DNA from 3 places in the Neptunomonas concharum genome. Region 2 is predicted to be linked to each of the others. Evidence: predicted binding sites of a transcription regulator. Region 2 holds the regulator's gene; each other region holds the start of a gene.
What was found. Region 2 encodes FNR, which switches genes on or off when oxygen is low (the NO sensors DNR and NnrR bind a similar motif). Its sites were predicted from a motif close to TTGATNTANATCAA; they were not measured.
Positions count from the first base shown of each region.

Region 1: a site for FNR is predicted at 3,241-3,254, ahead of F0U83_RS12855 (nitrate reductase subunit alpha). Genes of this name have one in related genera too.
Region 3: a site for FNR is predicted at 2,793-2,806, ahead of ppk2 (polyphosphate kinase 2). Genes of this name have one in related genera too.

Region 1 covers NZ_CP043869.1:2,716,315-2,722,400, forward strand. Annotated here, with positions in the region: gene F0U83_RS12855 (nitrate reductase subunit alpha) at 1-3,050, opposite strand, end outside; gene F0U83_RS12860 (MFS transporter) at 3,515-5,119, opposite strand; gene F0U83_RS12865 (nitrate/nitrite transporter) at 5,221-6,086, opposite strand, start outside.
Region 2 covers NZ_CP043869.1:2,293,728-2,299,813, reverse strand. Annotated here, with positions in the region: gene F0U83_RS10815 (alpha/beta hydrolase) at 1-494, opposite strand, end outside; gene F0U83_RS10810 (adenine phosphoribosyltransferase) at 563-1,105, opposite strand; gene fnr (fumarate/nitrate reduction transcriptional regulator Fnr) at 1,271-2,050, opposite strand; gene hemN (oxygen-independent coproporphyrinogen III oxidase) at 2,136-3,527, opposite strand; gene F0U83_RS10795 (sulfite exporter TauE/SafE family protein) at 3,595-4,254, opposite strand; gene ccoS (cbb3-type cytochrome oxidase assembly protein CcoS) at 4,247-4,435, opposite strand; gene F0U83_RS10785 (heavy metal translocating P-type ATPase) at 4,462-6,086, opposite strand, start outside.
Region 3 covers NZ_CP043869.1:2,603,539-2,609,624, reverse strand. Annotated here, with positions in the region: gene F0U83_RS12310 (HDOD domain-containing protein) at 1-911, shown strand, start outside; gene F0U83_RS12305 (cob(I)yrinic acid a,c-diamide adenosyltransferase) at 914-1,474, opposite strand; gene F0U83_RS12300 (phosphatase) at 1,591-1,818, opposite strand; gene ppk2 (polyphosphate kinase 2) at 1,840-2,733, opposite strand; gene F0U83_RS12290 (ketopantoate reductase family protein) at 2,864-3,778, opposite strand; gene F0U83_RS12285 (YajQ family cyclic di-GMP-binding protein) at 3,874-4,356, shown strand; gene F0U83_RS12280 (hypothetical protein) at 4,556-4,759, opposite strand; gene F0U83_RS12275 (hypothetical protein) at 4,894-5,127, opposite strand; gene F0U83_RS12270 (AmpG family muropeptide MFS transporter) at 5,194-6,086, opposite strand, start outside.

The DNA of each region.
Region 1 (6,086 bases), 420 kb from region 2:
CCTGACCAGGTTGGAGAAGAGATAATCTTACGCGGTTGTGCCTGCACATCGCGGAAACGGATCTTTTCATCCTGCTTTGGCTTAGCAAGGTGTGTATGATCCAAACCTGTGATCTGCCCTAACGCATCCCACGCTTTTACAGCGACTTGGCCATTCGTTTCAGGAGCCAGACTCAGAATCATTTCACAGGCATCGATGGCGGTTTCCAGCTTAGCTTTGCCTTTGTGAATACCTTCTTCCGTATGTGTCCAGTTAAGTTCTTTAAGGAATTTAACTTCGTCTTTCGTATCCCAAGCGATGCCTTTACCGCCATTGCCGATATTTTCCAATAAAGGACCAACCGATGTGAATCGCTTGTAGGTATTTGGATAATCACGCTCTACGACCATAAGATGTGGCATAGAGATCCCTGGAACCGGCTCACATTCACCTTTTTTCCAGTCCATAACGCCCAACGGCTGAGCAAGTTCGCCCGGAGAGTCATGCTGCATCGGTAGGGTAACAAGATCCTGCTCTACGCCTAGATGACCGACACAAACCTCAGAGAACTTCTCGGCGATACCTTTGTAGATATCCCAATCAGAACGAGCTTCCCAAGCAGGATCCGTTGCCGCTGACAATGGATGGATGAATGGATGCATATCTGATGTATTCAGATCATCTTTTTCATACCACGTTGCTGTCGGCAAGACGATATCTGAGTACAGGCAGGTGGTAGACATACGGAAGTCCAGCGTCACCAGTAGATCAACTTTGCCTTCGGCACCTTCATCATGCCATACCACTTCTTCAGGCTTTTTAGTGCCTGCTTCACCTAAATCCTTGTTCATCACGCCATGGTTCGTACCCAGTAGATACTTCAACATGTACTCATGCCCTTTACCGGATGAACCCAGCAAATTAGAGCGCCAGATAAACATATTACGTGGGAAGTTTTGCGGGTTATCAGGATCTTCTGCCGCAAAGCCTAGAGCGCCCGATTTGAGCTGTTCAACGGTATACTCTTGGGCCGTTTTTCCTGCCGCTTCAGCCGCTTTCGTTAACTCAAGCGGGTTACGGCCTAGCTGCGGTGCAGAAGGTAACCATCCCATGCGTTCGGCACGCACGTTATAATCGATGAGGCTACCTGTCCATTTCGATTTATCAGCCAAAGGAGATAGGATCTCCGTCACATCCAGCTTCTCATAGCGCCACTGACTTGAGTGGTTATAGAAGAACGAGGTGCTGTTCATGTGGCGTGGTGGACGCTGCCAATCCAACGCAAAGGCCAACGGAGTCCAGCCAGTTTGCGGACGCAGTTTTTCCTGGCCTACATAGTGAGCCCAACCGCCACCTGTCTGGCCAACACAGCCACACATGATGAGCATGTTCATCAAACCACGGTAGTTCATATCCATGTGATACCAGTGATTCATACCCGCACCCACAATCACCATCGAGCGACCTTTGGTTTTGTTTGCGTTATCAGCAAACTCGCGGGCTACCTGAATCGCAACTTTACGATCCACACCAGTAATTTGTTCCTGCCAAGCGGGGGTATATGGCGCATTATCGTCATAGCTATTGGCGACATAATCACCGCCCAAGCCACGATCTATACCGTAGTTAGCCAGCATCAAGTCATAGACAGTTACCAGCAAGGTTTCCGATCCATCGGCCAATTTGACACGCTTAGCAGGCAGGTTGTGATGGATAATGTCTTTGAAGGTATTGTGTCTGAAGTGTTCATTTTCAACACCACCAAAGTAAGGGAAGCCGACTGAAGCAATCTCATCATGATGCTCGATCAGACTCATCTTCAATGAAGTCGAGCGTCCTTCGCTGCCCTCTTTCTGCTCGATATTCCACTTACCTTTTTCACCCCAACGGAAACCAATGGAGCCATTAGGTACAACGAAGCTATCTGTTTCTTCGTCATAAGCAACGGTTTTCCACTCAGGGTTGTTATCTTGCCCCATGTTGCCATCAAAGTCAGAGGCGCGAATAAAGCGGCCTGCGGCGAAAGTGCCATCTTCACGCGCTTCCAGTTGAACAAGGAAAGGCATATCCGTGTAACGACGACAGTAATCAGTGAAGTACTCACTTGGGTTCTCCACATGAAACTCTTTAAGGATAACGTGGCCAAATGCCATCGCAAGTGCCGCGTCAGTACCCTGTTTTGGATTTAACCACTGGTCACACAGCTTAGATACTTCGGCGTAATCGGGTGTGATAGCAACGGTTTTCGTCCCTTTATAACGCACTTCCGTAAAGAAGTGAGCATCCGGCGTACGTGTCTGAGGGACATTTGATCCCCAGGCAATAATGTAGTTTGAGTTATACCAATCGGCGGATTCAGGCACATCTGTCTGCTCACCCCATGTCATAGGTGATGCAGGCGGTAGATCGCAATACCAATCATAAAAACTTAAGCAAGCACCACCAATCAGTGACAAATAACGTGCGCCTGCGGCATAAGAAACCATCGACATCGCTGGAATCGGCGAGAAGCCAATAACGCGGTCAGGACCATATTTTTTGATGGTATAGGTGTTGGCTGCTGCGATAATTTCGTTTACTTCATCCCAACTTGAACGTACAAAACCACCTTGGCCGCGCATGCTTTTGTAAGACTTAGCTTTAGCCGAGTCTTCGACAATCGATGCCCACGCTTCAACCGGTGATTGTGTTGCACGAGCCTCGCGCCATAATTTAATTAAGCGCTTACGAATAGTTGGGTATTTCAGACGATTAGCGCTGTAAATATACCAAGAGTAGCTCGCACCACGCGGGCAACCACGAGGTTCATGATTAGGTAAATCAGGGCGTGTTCTGGGGTAATCCGTTTGTTGGGTTTCCCATGTGATCAAACCGTTCTTAACATAGATCTTCCAGCTGCAAGAGCCGGTACAGTTAACACCGTGGGTAGAACGGACAACTTTATCGTGCTGCCAACGCTGACGATAGCCGTCTTCCCATCCACGACTCTCTTTGACAGTCTCCCCATGCCCGTTAGCAAAGGTACCCTGTTTTTTCTTTAGAAATCTTAGTCTATCAAGCAAATGACTCATTTTATTCTCTCCTGAAACCACTAGGTCAGGACGGGGTCGAAGCCCCGAGCCGTTCTATTAAAGCGCTGCTGTTTTAACGATTCAGCGCTTGCCGATTTGTCCGGTCCTAAAGCGTGTCTAGCATCCATAGAAGACACACTCTATTGCTTACTGTGGGGCCAACAATAGCGGCATTAACAGCTAAGGCTTGTTGATACAGATCAACACTGAAAGGCAGAGACAGAGAGGGTATATTGACGTATACCTCTTTTGAGGTATCACCCAAAAACACAGATAAATATATGATTTAAAAGTAGTTAATAACAAATAGTCGAATGATAAATTGTAGTAAACAGGTAACGGCGCTTTTTGTAGGTAGAGTAACGGGCCTAGTGCTTTTCACCTAAAAAGACAGTCCGTAACTTACATCATACAAACAAAAAAGAGCCCGAACGGGCTCTTGAAAAGTACCACATCAATCACGCTTATGGGTTCTTATACTCGGCTTTCGGGCCTAAGTAGTACCACCAGTTAAGGGCCAAACACAGCAGGTAAAATACGGCAAAGCCATAAAGTGCCATTTCTGGTGTAGCCATTTTAATTTGCTCACCAAACACTTTAGGAATAACAAACGCACCGTATGCGGCAACAGCAGATGTCCATCCTAATGCCGGGCCTGCCTGCTCTTTAGGGAACACCATCGCAATCGTACGGAAGGTAGAACCATTACCAATACCGGTTGCGGCGAACAGCACTAAGAACAGCCCTAAGAACGGCACGAAGTACTCTTCAGGTGTAGCTGACTGGTAGGCAGCCTTTAGGAAGTAAGCTACACCCAGCGCACTTGCAATCATCACGATAGATACATAATGGGTTACACGCGCACCACCCATTTTGTCTGCCATCCAACCACCGATAGGACGGATAAATGCGCCAATAAAAGGCCCCATCCAAGCAAACATCAACGCAGATGGGCCATTAGCATTGACAACATTATGCGTCATTACCCCATCTACCATTATGTGTTGGTAACCGAATACCACTTTAATGGCTAACGCAAAACCAGCTGAGTAACCGATAAAGCTACCAAACGTCATGGTATAAATGACGCTCATCACCCAAGTGTGCTTGTTACTGAATATTTTAAATTGGCGTTGCAAATTAGGCTTGATATCGCCTGGTATCATTTTCATCAACATCACAGTGAAGAAAAGAATACCCGCAATTACCGGCCACTTAGCCCAGCCAGGGGCTCCCAACCCTGTAGGTGCAGGAAGAATAATATATAAACCCACAGCCGCTGTGAGAAAGCCAATGAGCAAAAGGCCCACTATTTTAGACATAGCCCCCAAAGGAGAGCCTATATCCGGTGACACATCCTCGGTACGAATGTTATTCATGCCGAACCAACCCGCAATGGCCAGAGGAATTAAGAATAACAACCAAACAAAGCCAGCGTTGTGAATATAGGTCTCAGAGCCTGCTGGAATTTTTCCGATCAAGGTGCCTGACGTATTCTCCAGAATCATCGGTGCGCCACCAAAGATGCCCATAGTCATCACTAATGGCACTAGGATCTGCATCGTTGTCACACCCGCATTACCCAAGCCTGCATTTAAGCCTAGTGCTAAGCCTTGCTGCTTCTTAGGAAAGAAGAAGCTGATATTGGACATCGAAGATGCGAAGTTACCACCGCCAATACCTGACAAGAACGCCAGTAACTGGAACACCCATAGCGGCGTATCTTTATCTTGCAGAGCAAAACCCGCCCCCACTGCCGGAACCATCAAGAGCGCAGTCGTAAAGAAGATCGTATTTCGCCCACCCGCTATACGAATAAAGAAACTACTGGGTATTCGGAGCGTCGCCCCTGTTAATCCTGCAATGGCAGCCAGTGTGAAAAGCTCAGCTTTCGCAAATGGAAAACCTAAATTCAGCATCTGAACCGTTATGATGCCCCAGTACAACCAAACCGCAAAGCCGCACAATAGGCTGGGAATCGAAATCCACAAGTTGCGAGATGCAACGCGCTTCCCTTCTGATTCCCAGAATTGCTCGTCTTCTACGTCCCATTTTTTTATATCAGACATATTTTTTCTCCAAAGTGAATACCGAACTATCCGCCCTACGGCGCCCCAGTATTCGACCTACATAACCTGAACCGATTAATGCTCGCGTGCTGACGCACATATCAGCCGCTTGTTGCATCAGAATCTTCTTTCAGAAAGTTATTGCGGATCGCTTCCTGCAATCGAGAACGCCGCTCTTCAACCGATATGCCGTAGTACATAACGCACATACAGACAGCCAACACGCCGTAGAGCAACATGAAGCAGGAGCTACGAACCCCCATAATATCGGCCACAAGACCGAACATAATGGGAAGAACAAACCCACCAATTGCACCCACCATGCCCACCGTGCCTCCTACTACTCCCATCCGTTCTGGGTAGTAGTCGTAGACAATCCGGAACACGCTAGCCTTCCCAAATCCCATTGCCACACCCATCACCATAACAAGTACAGTAAACAGCCAGACCGGCATATCGATCACGAACGTCGTGTCCTCACGAATTCCGTGAACGGTCATGGTGGTGGGGGGATAAGAAAGGAAAAACAGACAAACAAGGCAAACCCAGAAAACGCTCCAATTAACATGGCGCGCCCCTATATGGTCTGCACTCCAGCCACCCAGTACACGTGTTAGTGCACCGGGCAAAGTAAACATCAAGGTAAGAAACGAGGCGGTTTGGATATCCAAGCGGTAATGATTGACATAATAATCGGGCAACCACAAAACCAAGGATATATAGCCTCCAAACACAAAAAAGTAATAAAGCCCAAAGCGCCAGACTCTCGCATCGGCTAAAGGGCGCAATTGCTCTTTTAAAGGAACAACACGGGTAGGCCTCGTTCTTTGCGGGTCAGAATCCGTCAGCATCCAAAAAAGAAAAGCCAACAGCAGCAGCACCACGCCATATACCATCGGCGCCATACGCCACCCATAGGCAATAATCACTAAAGGCACGATCAGGTTAGTAATAGCAGCACCTAAGT
Region 2 (6,086 bases):
TGTTCTGCGCTCCATGTAGCAGGGGCTATCAGAACCTGTCGCTGTACCTGCTCTGGATGTTCTGAAGTATACCACGCAACTTGATTACCACCGCGTGAATGGCCGAGTAATGTGATCTTGTCAGCCCCTTGGTTTTTGAGCCACTGAATCCACTGATCAACTTCTGTGAGTGCGTCGGTATGTTTATGTTGATGGGGTGTGTTGCAGTCGTACATGCCGTGACGGTTATCAACGCCCAAGCTAAGGTTAATGGCGAGGGTATGATAGCCGTTTTCTGTGAGCTGCTCTTGGAAAGCTCTAATGATTTCCATGTGGTTATGGGCGAGGGTGCCATGTACCAGCACAATCACTCCATCACTCAATGGCTGTGCATCACTCGTTTGAAAGTCCGCATTGAGCGTGATGCCCTTGAAGGGAAGAGTGACTTCCTCTGCATACGCTAAAAAGCTAAAGGTCAGCAGAAACAATGATACGAGCTGTTGCAATCGAGACATGGAAAACCTCTGTTATTGTTATAAGCTTATTCTAATACACTCACAATAGCAGAGGCTATCTGGTTTGGCTACAGGCCTTCGTAAGCAAGTAAGGTATACACGGGTATGCCAGTATCCTGTATACGTGTTGACCCTTGAAGATCAGGAAGGTCGATAAGCGCGGCACACTCGATGACGTTAGCGCCCAAGGTTTTGATGAGTGTGCAAGCAGCTAGAATGGTGCCGCCGGTAGCAATCAAGTCATCAAATACTAGGACTTTGTCGCCAGCAGAGACGGAGTCCACTTGCATTTCCACAGCAGATGTTCCGTATTCTAATTGATATTCTTGGTGCACAGTTTTTCCTGGCAGCTTGCCTTTTTTACGAACAAGCACGAGTGGCTTTTGTAGTTGATAGGCCATGATGGATGCAATTAAGAATCCACGCGCGTCAATACAAGCAATATGAGTCATTTCAGAATCCATATAGCGTTGAATGAAGGCATCTGAAATCATCCGCAATGCTTTGGGATCTTTAAATAGAGGTGTGATATCACGAAACATAACACCAGGTTCAGGCCAGTCAGGTAGGGTACGGATGACAGATTTGACGTAGTATTCGTCGTAAGACATGTGCTCAATAGCTCCTCAATCAGGCCGGAACGTAAACGTTTGATATGGCTCAATGTTATCTAAGGCGTTTTGCCTTCTAATGACTTCGTTGGGTTACACATAGAGATGGCTACTTCTTTGTGCAACTATTTGTGACGCCGTTCAATCTTGAACGGCGTTTTTTTATTATAGCGTTAACTGTTGGACATCATCTTCGGTATCTTCTTTACCCATGCATTCACCCGCTAGGGTGTATAGATGCTCCAGATTAATTAGATCTACCTCTTTTCCATCTACTTGAATCAGCTCATTCTTCTGGAATCGAGTGAAAATACGGCTAACGGTTTCAACCGCTAATCCCAAATAGTTACCTATTTCATTGCGTGACATGGATAAGCGAAACTTATGGGCAGAATAGCCACGAGCCTGAAAACGTTGGGATAACTTGACCAAAAAGGTCGCAACGCGCTCTTCGGCATTTTTCTTTGATAGCAACATCATCATTTGCTGATCGTCACGAATCTCTTTACTCATCGTGCGCATCACTTGTCTGCGTAGCTCTGGTAACTGTCCACACAAACTGTCGAGGTGCTCAAATGGAATTTCACATACAGTTGTCGTTTCTAAAATTTTGGTTGAGACGGGGTAGTTGTTGCTATCAAAACCGCTCAAACCTACTAATTCCCCCGGGAAATAGAACCCCGTGATCTGCTCTTCACCTTCATTAGTTATGGTGTAGCTTTTAACACTGCCCGCGCGAATCGCGTATACAGACTCAAATTCATCCCCTTGATGGAAAAGGTGTTCGCCTTTTTTTAAAGGACGACTTTTGTCAATGATATCGTCCAGCCTTTCCATCTCGGTTAGATTTAGCGATACGGGCAGACAGAGTGAACTTAAACTGCACGTGTTACAGTGGGCTTGTTGAAGGCTATGTAGTTTCCCTTCCTTCTTTACATCACTCATGGCCGTTTCCTGTGGTTGTTTTACATAACGAGCGGCTACTCAGCCCCAAATTATGTAACATTTCACGGGAACCGTGAAGCACCGATTAGATGATACGTGAAAAAGCCTGTGTTTCTTGCTGTTTAGGTATGTATTTATCGAAGGTCATACAGATGCGACGAATCAAAAGTCGACCAGCTGGGGTCACAAAAATTTTACCTTGCTCCAGAGTAATCAAACCATCTGTAGAAAAGTTGTTTAATTCGGTTAATTCTTCAGCAAAATAGTCATTGAAATTGATATTGAATTGTTGGCTGATGGTTTGAGGGTCAAGTTCAAAATGGCAAATGAGTTGTGTGATAACTGCACGGCGGATGCGATCATCTAGATTGAGTTTGACGCCTCGACGAATAGCACTGGAGCGAGATTCAACGGACTCCGTATAAGCACTAATGTCGTGCTCGTTTTGATAATAGACATCGCCGATTTGACTGATTGCAGAGACACCCATAGCAACCAGATCGCAATCAGAGTGGGTTGTATATCCCTGAAAGTTACGATGCAGTTGGCCGTTTTGTTGCGCCAAGGCGAGTTCATCATCGGGCTTTGCAAAGTGATCCATGCCTATGTAGACGTAGCCTGCGGATAGCAATGTATTAATCGTGGATTCTAATATCGCTAACTTGGTTTCTGGGCTAGGTAGATCGTCTGCATTAATGTGTTTTTGTGAGCGGAAGCGATCCGGCATATGCGCATAATTAAAGACTGAAAGCCGGTCTGGGCTGAGTTCAATGACGGTATTCAACGTCTCATTAAAGCTTTCTAAGGTTTGGTGGGGTAGGCCATAGATCAAATCCATATTGATCGATTTAAAGCCTAATTGCCGGGCTGTGCTTAGAATCTCAGCGGTTTGCTCCGTTGACTGGACTCGGTTAACGGCTTCTTGAACAACGGGGTTCACATCTTGTACGCCTAAGCTGATCCGGTTGAAGCCGATGCTGCGCAACGTTTCTAAGGTTTTAATAGAGGCTTCGCGTGGGTCAATCTCAATAGAGTAATCGCCGCTATCATCATTTAGTAAGTTAAATGACGCTTTTAGTTTATCCATTAACTCGACCATCTGCTCATCGCTGATGAAGGTCGGGGTGCCGCCGCCCCAATGAAGTTGATTGACAACTCTGTCATCACTGTACCAGCGAGCTACTTCTTCAATCTCTTTATACAGTGTATCTAAATACGGTTGTGCCTTTTTACGATTGCGTGTGATGACCTTATTGCAGGCACAGTAGTAACAAACGTGGGCACAGAAAGGGATATGCACATACAAAGAGAGGGGGGCGGTTTTATCTGAGGTTAATTGCCCCGTCTGAACAAGGTCTTGCTCCGATAGCGATGTATCAAATTGAATGGCTGTCGGATAGGAGGTATATCGTGGGCCGGACAGGTCATAGCGATTAATTAGATCTAGATCCCAAGAAATACTGGTGTCTAAGCTCACGATAATTTCCTCACAATTTTAAAGCGGAGCAGTATAACACTCAGCATATTAATTGGTTTGATGCGGGTCAAAACTTAACAAGCGCTGTTAACGGTAGCGTATATAAACCAAACAGAATGATAAGTAACCCAGAGATGTGCTGAACATTACGATTACTCAGAAGGCTTTGTACCTGACGGGCAAGTAGGCCGGTCGTGAGCATCGCGGGTAGGGTGCCCACACCAAAGGCCAGCATCAGAAGGCCACTTTGTATAGGGTCTTGGCTGGTGGCTGACCAAATGAGTGTGCTATATACGAGGCCACAGGGCAGCCAGCCCCAGAAAAAGCCTAATAGCAGGGCTTGTCCATTATGCCTTACCGGTAGTAACCGGCTGGCTGCTGGACGTATCAACGCCCAGATACGACTACCCGCGCGCTCGATATAGGTTAAGCCTTTCCACCACTGAGCTACATAAAGCCCCATTGAGATAAGCAAAAGCCCTGCGATGGAACGTAAGATAAGTGCAAAAGTTCCATCTTTAATTAACACACCAGCACTGCCGAGTAATGTACCTGCGATAGCATAACTGATCAGGCGACCGCTGTTATAACTGAGAAGATGTAACCAGCGGTTAGGGTGATCACTCATCGCCATGGTAGCAGCAATGCCACCACACATACCGATACAATGGGCACTGCCTAGAAGCCCTAAAAAGAGCGCTGTGGTGAGGGAGACAGAATCAGTCACGTGTTGGTTGTTTCTGCTTCGCGTCGTCAGGAATTAACTCATCATCATCGTCATATAAAATGCTATGAGCAGGCGATTCTAAGTCATCGTATTGGCCGTTATTGACGTTCCAGAAAAAAGCCCAAGCAGCAAAGGCTGTTAATATGATCGCGATGGGTATTAATAGGAATATGATTTCCATTAGCGTTCTGTCCAAAGATATTGGGGTTATTTTACGCGATTTCGTCGCACAAGTTTAGTCAGACGTAATGCATTACCGACAACCACAAGTGAGCTGGCAGACATTCCAATCGCTGCCATGTAGGGTGCAATAAAGCCTGCTGATGCCAGTGGTAATGCCAGCAGGTTGTACATAATTGACCAGCCAAGATTTTGGCGAATGATATATTGGGTTTTTTTCGAGAGTAAGATAGCGTCCGTTAGGCGGCTTAACTCGCTTCCAATTAAGACCGCATCCGCATTCGTTTTTGCAAGATCGGTTGCACCGCCCATAGCAATGGAGGTTTGTGCGCCCGCCAATACAGGAATATCGTTAATGCCATCCCCTACCATGATTACACGAGCCCCTTCCTTTTGCAGTGCTTGTACGTGGGCAAGTTTCTCTTTAGGCGATACATTGGCAATAACAGTGTCAATACTCAATTGCTCGGCGATCTCATGGACGGCTGCAGAGCTGTCACCGGTTAGCATTTGAATCTTTAGGCCGAGTTTTTTAAGTTCTTGTAGTGTTCTTTCGGTATCTTTACGCAGCTGGTCGTTAAGGCAAAACCAAGCAATAGGTTCATGTTGATCGCAAAGAAGAAGCCATTGCCCATGTTGATCGGGTGCATCGGAAATAGTCATTTGGCGGTGACATAGTGCCGCTGCATATTCGGGTTTGCCTATGCGGTAGCGCTTTCCTTCCACTTCACCTTCTAATCCTTGCCCTAGTTCGGCTTGGAGCGAATCTGCGGCCTTTATGCCGTAGCGATGAAAGGCTTTGGCAATAGGGTGCTCTGAATGGCTCTCTAAGGCCGCCGCTGTTTCTAAAGCAAATTGTGTATCTATGTTACCTAGTGTTACGGTGCTTTTTAGCGATAGGTTACCCTCGGTGAGAGTGCCGGTTTTATCAAATACAACATGCGTTGCTGTAGCTAAACTGTCCAGTACATGTCCACGGGTTATTAGCAAGCCATTTTGGCGCAAAGTCCCGGTCGCTGCCGTCAGAGCGGTGGGGGTTGCTAAGGATAAAGCGCAAGGGCAGGTTACAACGAGCACAGAAAGTGTTACCCAAAATGCGTGTGATGGTTCGATTTGCCACCAAACCAGACTGACGATTGTTGCCGTAACAAGGACGGCAGCAACAAAGTAGCTTGCGACTTTATCGGCTACTTTAGCGACTTGAGGTTTTTCCTCGTGTGCGCGATCGAGCAGCCTTACGATTGCTGATAAACGGGTTTGCGCGCCGACTTCCGTGACTTCGAGTTGGATTGGGTTTTCAGCATTAATAGTGCCGCCAACGACTTGGTCGCCTATTGTTCGGCTGACAGGTAAGTATTCACCGGTCAGCGCAGACTCATCGATGGAAGATGCTCCTGTCTTAATAACACCATCAGCAGGAATGGTATGCCCCGGTTTTACTAAAACGATATCGCCGGGTTTTAACTCAGTAGCTGGCACCAGCGCTTCATGACCTTCTACGATTTTTATCGCACTGGCAGGTAGTAAATTGAGAAGTGAGTTACCGGCGCGCCCTGTGCGGTGCCGGGCTTGCATTTCTAGATAACGCCCGATCAACAAGAAGAAGGTGAACATAGTGACCGAGTCAAAATACACTTCGCCACTTTGCGTAA
Region 3 (6,086 bases), 310 kb from region 2:
GCTTCCCAAGCTCAGTGGTACGGACAATGGATGAGATGACTGCTGATGAGTCACCCATACAGGTTCGCCATCAGCACCATATTGTGTCTGTTAGTCATCAATTGATAGAAACGATTTATGCTGAACAGCACCAGCATTGCTCTATAGAGCAACTAACCGAGGTGTTGCAAAAATCTTTACCTATTGCCAATGAGGCATTGGAGCAAAGTTTTGAAGTGGCCTGCAAACTGACAGCGGACATGACAGATGAATATGGCCTCAATATGTCAACGCTCGTCCCTAAATTACAGGAAACCGGTAACCTTTCCATTGATGATGCCATCCGAAGGGCCGCTTACTTCTTCCATTCCCGTAAAGAGCTATCACAAGATAAAACCAATGTGATTCAGCCTACTACGGTAGTATCTGACCCCACGAAGCAACTAAATTACTTGTCCCGTTTATCTGAACTAACAGCCCAAAAAGGCAGCCCGCATGATATTTTGGCACTGGTGGTTGAGGGGATTCAGGCCTGTACCGCGTTTGATCGTGTCGTGTTTTGTCTGTTTCGAACAGAACCCAGATCACTCGTGTTTAAAATAGGTGAGGGGAGTGATTTAACGGCTTTAGAGCGTTTCTTTACCCCAGCTACACATGAGGACTCATTACGTTTGTTCTATCAAATCTTACAAAAAGATATGACCCTTCTGGTTACGGATGTGCAAGAGCCGGGATGGTTAGAGCGTTTGCCCTCTTTGTTCATGGAACAAGTTAAGCCCTCAGGTATGGTCATGGCACCCATTCGGGTCAGGAAAAAGCCAATAGGCCTTTTGTATGCAGATTGCCATCATCGTGCCATCAAAGATGAGGACTTTGCTTGTTTCAATCAATTTGCTACGCAAGCGCGTATTGCGCTGGCTCACCCGGGGTAGAGCTATCTTTTGTGACGAGGTTGCCAATACACTTCGGCCTGCCCATCTTGGCGAGCCAGCGTTCTTGCGCAAACGAATAAAAGATCAGATAAACGATTAAGATAACTGATACTTAGCAAGTTCTGGGGTTGTTGTTCGTGAAGGCGAATCAGCTGTCGTTCTGCACGACGGCAGAGGGTTCTGGCCTGATGGCAATATGCAGCTGCTAAATTACCTCCGGGTAAAATGAATTCCGTCAGCGGAGGAAGGTTAGCGTTGAGTTTATCTAGCTCCGTTTCCAAGTGATCAATCATAGATTGGTCAATTGCTTGATATTCTTCTGAAGCCATTGCCAGCTCACCCCCTAAATCAAACAGATCATTTTGAATGAGAGATAGTAGGGTAATTAAAGCATCATCTTGTTTTATATGTTGTAGGAGAACACCTAAAACCGCATTCAGTTCATCAATGTCACCTAACGCTTCGATTCTGTCTGATGTTTTCGAGATACGGCTGCCATCGGCTAATCCTGTTGTGCCTTTATCGCCGCTGCGGGTGTAAATTCGTGTAAGGCGATTCGCCATAATAGATAGATCCCTATAACAGAGTGGAGGTTGGGCTATGGAAGGGAGTGTACTGTTGAGTGATATGAGTGGCAAATCAGAAACCGCCCACCGATGATGGTGGGCGGTAGAACGGCTTATGCGTCGTAATGCTCAGCGAAATTGCGGATTTCGTGAGATAGTTTTTCTACACGATCAGCAGCTTTTTCTAGTTCCTCTAGCACTGCTGTGCTCATTGCTGATTCAACCAATAGTTCCAGCATCGCAAAATTTTCATCACCCAGTTGGGAGACCAGTGCCGCAGGGAGTTTGTTTCTAAAGGTTGCGACGACTTGTTGAGAGTGTTGTGTTTGTTTTTGAGACATTTGTTTTCCCTCTATGCCTAATTACTGATTATCCGGCAGTAAAATATGTTCATCCTGCTCGTGAATATCCCGCGCATTACCCACAATTAACGGATCTGGCTCAAGGAGAATGTCCGTATTTTTATTAGGGTATGGAAGTGAATTCAAAATATGGCGCATGGCGTTGATACGAGCACGTTTTTTATCGTCTGACTTAATCACAGTCCAAGGTGCATCAGCGGTATCTGTGTAAAAGAACATCGCTTCTTTCGACTCGGTATACGAATCCCACTTATCTAATGAGGCTAAGTCAATTGGGGAAAGTTTCCATTGTTTGAGTGGATCAACTTTGCGTGCCTGAAAACGACGGAACTGCTCATCCCGGCTGACAGAGAACCATAGCTTAAAGAGTCGAATGCCACTACGAACCAACATACGTTCAAAGTCGGGTGTTTGACGCATGAATTCGAGATATTCCGCAGGTGTACAAAAATTCATAACTCGTTCGACACCGGCCCGGTTGTACCAAGAGCGGTCAAATAAAACGATCTCGCCTTTGGTGGGTAGGTGCTCAATATAGCGTTGGTAATACCACTGGCCTTTTTCTACTTCGGTAGGCTTTTCGAGCGCGATAACTTTTGCACCACGGGGGTTCATATGTTCCATAAATCGCTTGATGGTGCCGCCTTTACCCGCTGCGTCTCGTCCCTCAAACAGGATGACTACGCGCTCTCCGGTTTCTCGAACCCAGTTGTGCATTTTTAGCAGCTCAATCTGAAGCTCTTTTTTGCGCTTCTCGTACTCATCTCTAGAGATTTTGTCTTGGTAGGGGTAGTTGCTGTTGTTTTCATCGGAGGTCGGCAAATCAATCAGTGACGAAGCGGTCTGATTTGTTTCTGCTGCTTCTTGTAAAACGGCCTGATTTTCATGCTCCATACGCATCTCCTTTTAAGGGTTGTTGTGATTGATTATCCTCCTGTTAAACCTTGTTACCTTTGACTCAGGTCATGCTTTTTTGGGTCTGTTGTCATTAAATCTTCAAATAGGCGTTTTAAGCCATATTCCATTACTTCGAGCGCTCAGAGAGTGCTTGGATCTCATGACGTAACGCTTCATTGATAGGTGTGGCTATACCGTGTCGGGTTGCCTCATCGCAGATGAAACCTGTGATTTGTTCAATCTCTGTTGGCCGCTGGTGGAGTATATCTTGATGCATCGATGAGAAGTTGCCAGCCGTTTGCTTGGCAACGTGTGCGACAACGTCAAAAAGGGGTTGTTCAAAAAGCGGTTGATCACATGCGTTGGCAACGCGACTGATTTCATCGCAAAGGTCTGCCACGGTATTACGCCGTTCAACTGTATTGAGTAACTCGCCATTCTTACATTGATAAAGAGCGGTTAAAGGGTTAATGGCCGCATTAATAGCCACCTTACACCAAAGTTTGTGCAAAATATCGGGCGTCTGATTTATCTGAAGTTCTGGGAAAACTTGAGGAAAAAGAGTATCAGTAAACCCCGTTGCGCTTTGGTTGAGAGGCCCATAGAGGGTTTCTCCATAGCCCGCACGAATCACATGGAACGGCTTTTTAAGATAAGCGCCATCCGTCGTTGTCGCAGCCCAGATGGAGAGGTGGGGGTATTGTGCCGCTGCTTGCTGTTGTGGCCCCATGCCATTTTGTAGCATAACCACTTGGCTATGAGGTGTTAAGCGCTCTGCAACGCTGTTTAGGGCTTCAAGAGAGGCAAATGCCTTGGTCACGACCAATAGGTTTTCAATAGGCGAGTGGGCATCTATAAGTTCTGCATCGATATTAAGCTGATGTCTACCTAGTTTATCCGATTCGTAGACTAATCCCTGCTGTTGATAGGTTAGGAGTTTCTGTTTATTGCGTAATAACAGCGTCACTTGATAACCGGCTAAATGAAGCTGCGCCGCCCAAACGGAACCAATTGCGCCTACGCCAAGAATATGCCAATGCATTAAGATGTTCCTTGCTCACTAGGATTGTCAGTCTACGAGGGTGAAAAGCCTCGATAGCTTGGTTAAAATGGTACTAAATTTATGAGGACTTACGAATGCCATCATTTGATATTGTATCTGAACTGGATAAACATGAAGTAACCAATGCCGTTGATCAGGCAAATCGAGAGGTTCAGTCTCGTTATGATTTTAAAGGTGTCGCTGCCAAATTTGAGCTAAATGGCGATAGTGTTCAAATGGAAGCGGATGTGGATTTTCAGCTCAAGCAGATGATTGAGGTGCTTAGAGCTAAGCTGATATCACGGGGTATTGATATTAAATGCCTAGAAGAGAAGGACCCAGAACTATCCGGTGTTAAAGCCCGTCAGGAGCTAATGCTAAAACAAGGTCTGGATCAACCGACCTGTAAGAAAATCACTAAGCAGATTAAAGACGCGAAGCTTAAAGTACAGGCGCAGATACAAGGCGAGAAAGTGCGTGTAACGGGTAAAAAACGTGACGATCTGCAACAGGCTATTGCGCTACTAAAAGACGCAGAAATCGAAATGCCACTACAGTTTAATAATTTCCGCGATTAACTCGCGAAAAACACGGGGTGGCTGTAGAACCACCCCCTATCAAGCTTACTTCGCTTTTTTCAGCAGCTTTTTCAGTGCTTTCAGCTTGCCTTCGTGCTTAGCGATTTTTGCTTTGCGTGCTTTGATATCTTTTTTGATAGATTTTGCGTTTGACTTAGCCATTTCTAACTTCTCCTTGAGATTACTTGACCAACAGTGGTCACTTTAACGTGCTGTCTTTAGCACTGTCTGAAACACCGGTGTTTTCATCACCGTGCTCCAAAATAAAACTACGTATAAAACGACGTACTTCACGTGCCGCACTGGTATCTAATTCTTCACAAAGAGAGACAAATGCATCTCTCTCCTGATCATTAATACGGACGACCAGCTGACTGTTTTTTGCCTTCTTTTTGTTGCTCATACTTTCGGATCCTAAGAAAGATATGGTCAATAGATATCAAAAAACATATGAATTGGCTATCTAAGGTATATCGTTTGTATATACGTTTTACTTTACAGAGTGCATTCTCCTTAAGCAAGGCTTTAACAAAAAGTTCACATAACTGTGCTAGTGCTTTCTTCTAGGCATGAAAGTATGAAGAGTTCTTTAACTAACTCTTGGGTATTAATATTTGATGTTGAGAAATCAAAGGGGCAGAGGGCGCCTGAAGCGATCATTTCGTTAACTTGCTGACCTTTCCATTCCAGCACAGGAATCTTGCGCTCTTTGTGGATTACGCGAATATACGGATCAGAGCGTTCTAACCAAGCATCTATCATGTAAGTCATAGTCATTCTCCTTTTCAGTTAAATGAGAATAACTTTAACTCTATATAAAGTAAATGATAATTATTATCATTCGTGTTTGGTGTGATTTTTAGCTGCTAACCAAACAAGAAAGAGTACTGGCAACCCAATGAGTGCGACGCCGCAGAAGAAAACAACATAGCCGACATCATCAACAACGCCGCCAGAAAATCCTCCCAAAAATTTAGGGAATAGCAGCATTATGGAGCTGAATAAAGCATATTGAGTGGCCGAATATTGAATATTGGTCAGACTAGATAGGTAAGCCACAAAGGCTGCTGTTGCTATACCACCACTAAGATTGTCCAGTGAAATGACCAGAGTGAGCGCCAATACGTTATGTCCTAACGTCGCTAACCATGCAAACAGCAAATTAGTTAACGCGACCAGAAGGGCGCCAGCAAAGAGGATCTTCATAACGCCTAAGCGGTTGACTAAAATCCCGCCAATGCCGGCGCCTATGATCGTCATCACGACACCAAACACTTTGATGATCTGCGCGATCTCCTGCTTGGTGAATCCCATATCCACATAAAATACATTGGCGACAATGCCCAAAATGACATCGGATATTCGATACGTGCCAATCAGGGCTAGAATGATGATCGCTTGCAGGCCGTAGCGCCGAATAAAGTCAGCAAATGGGCTGATGATAGCTATATAAGCCCAAGCAATTAAGTGGGCTAAACTTTTGGGAAGATGCGCATAGTTTTCTGTAAATGCAAGGATACGCTCACGTTGCTGCGTTAGCTCGGCGTCCTGATCGGGTATCTGAGGTTCTGATATGAGCAATGTAGTAATTAGCCCTGTGCCCAGCAGTGCGGCCATGGATAGATACGCTACTTTCCACGAAGTTTGCGAATAGAGAGTGGCATCCGGGGCAACCCAAGCTGCAATAGCCAGGGCACCTGCGCCCGCAACTATCATGGCAAGCCGATACC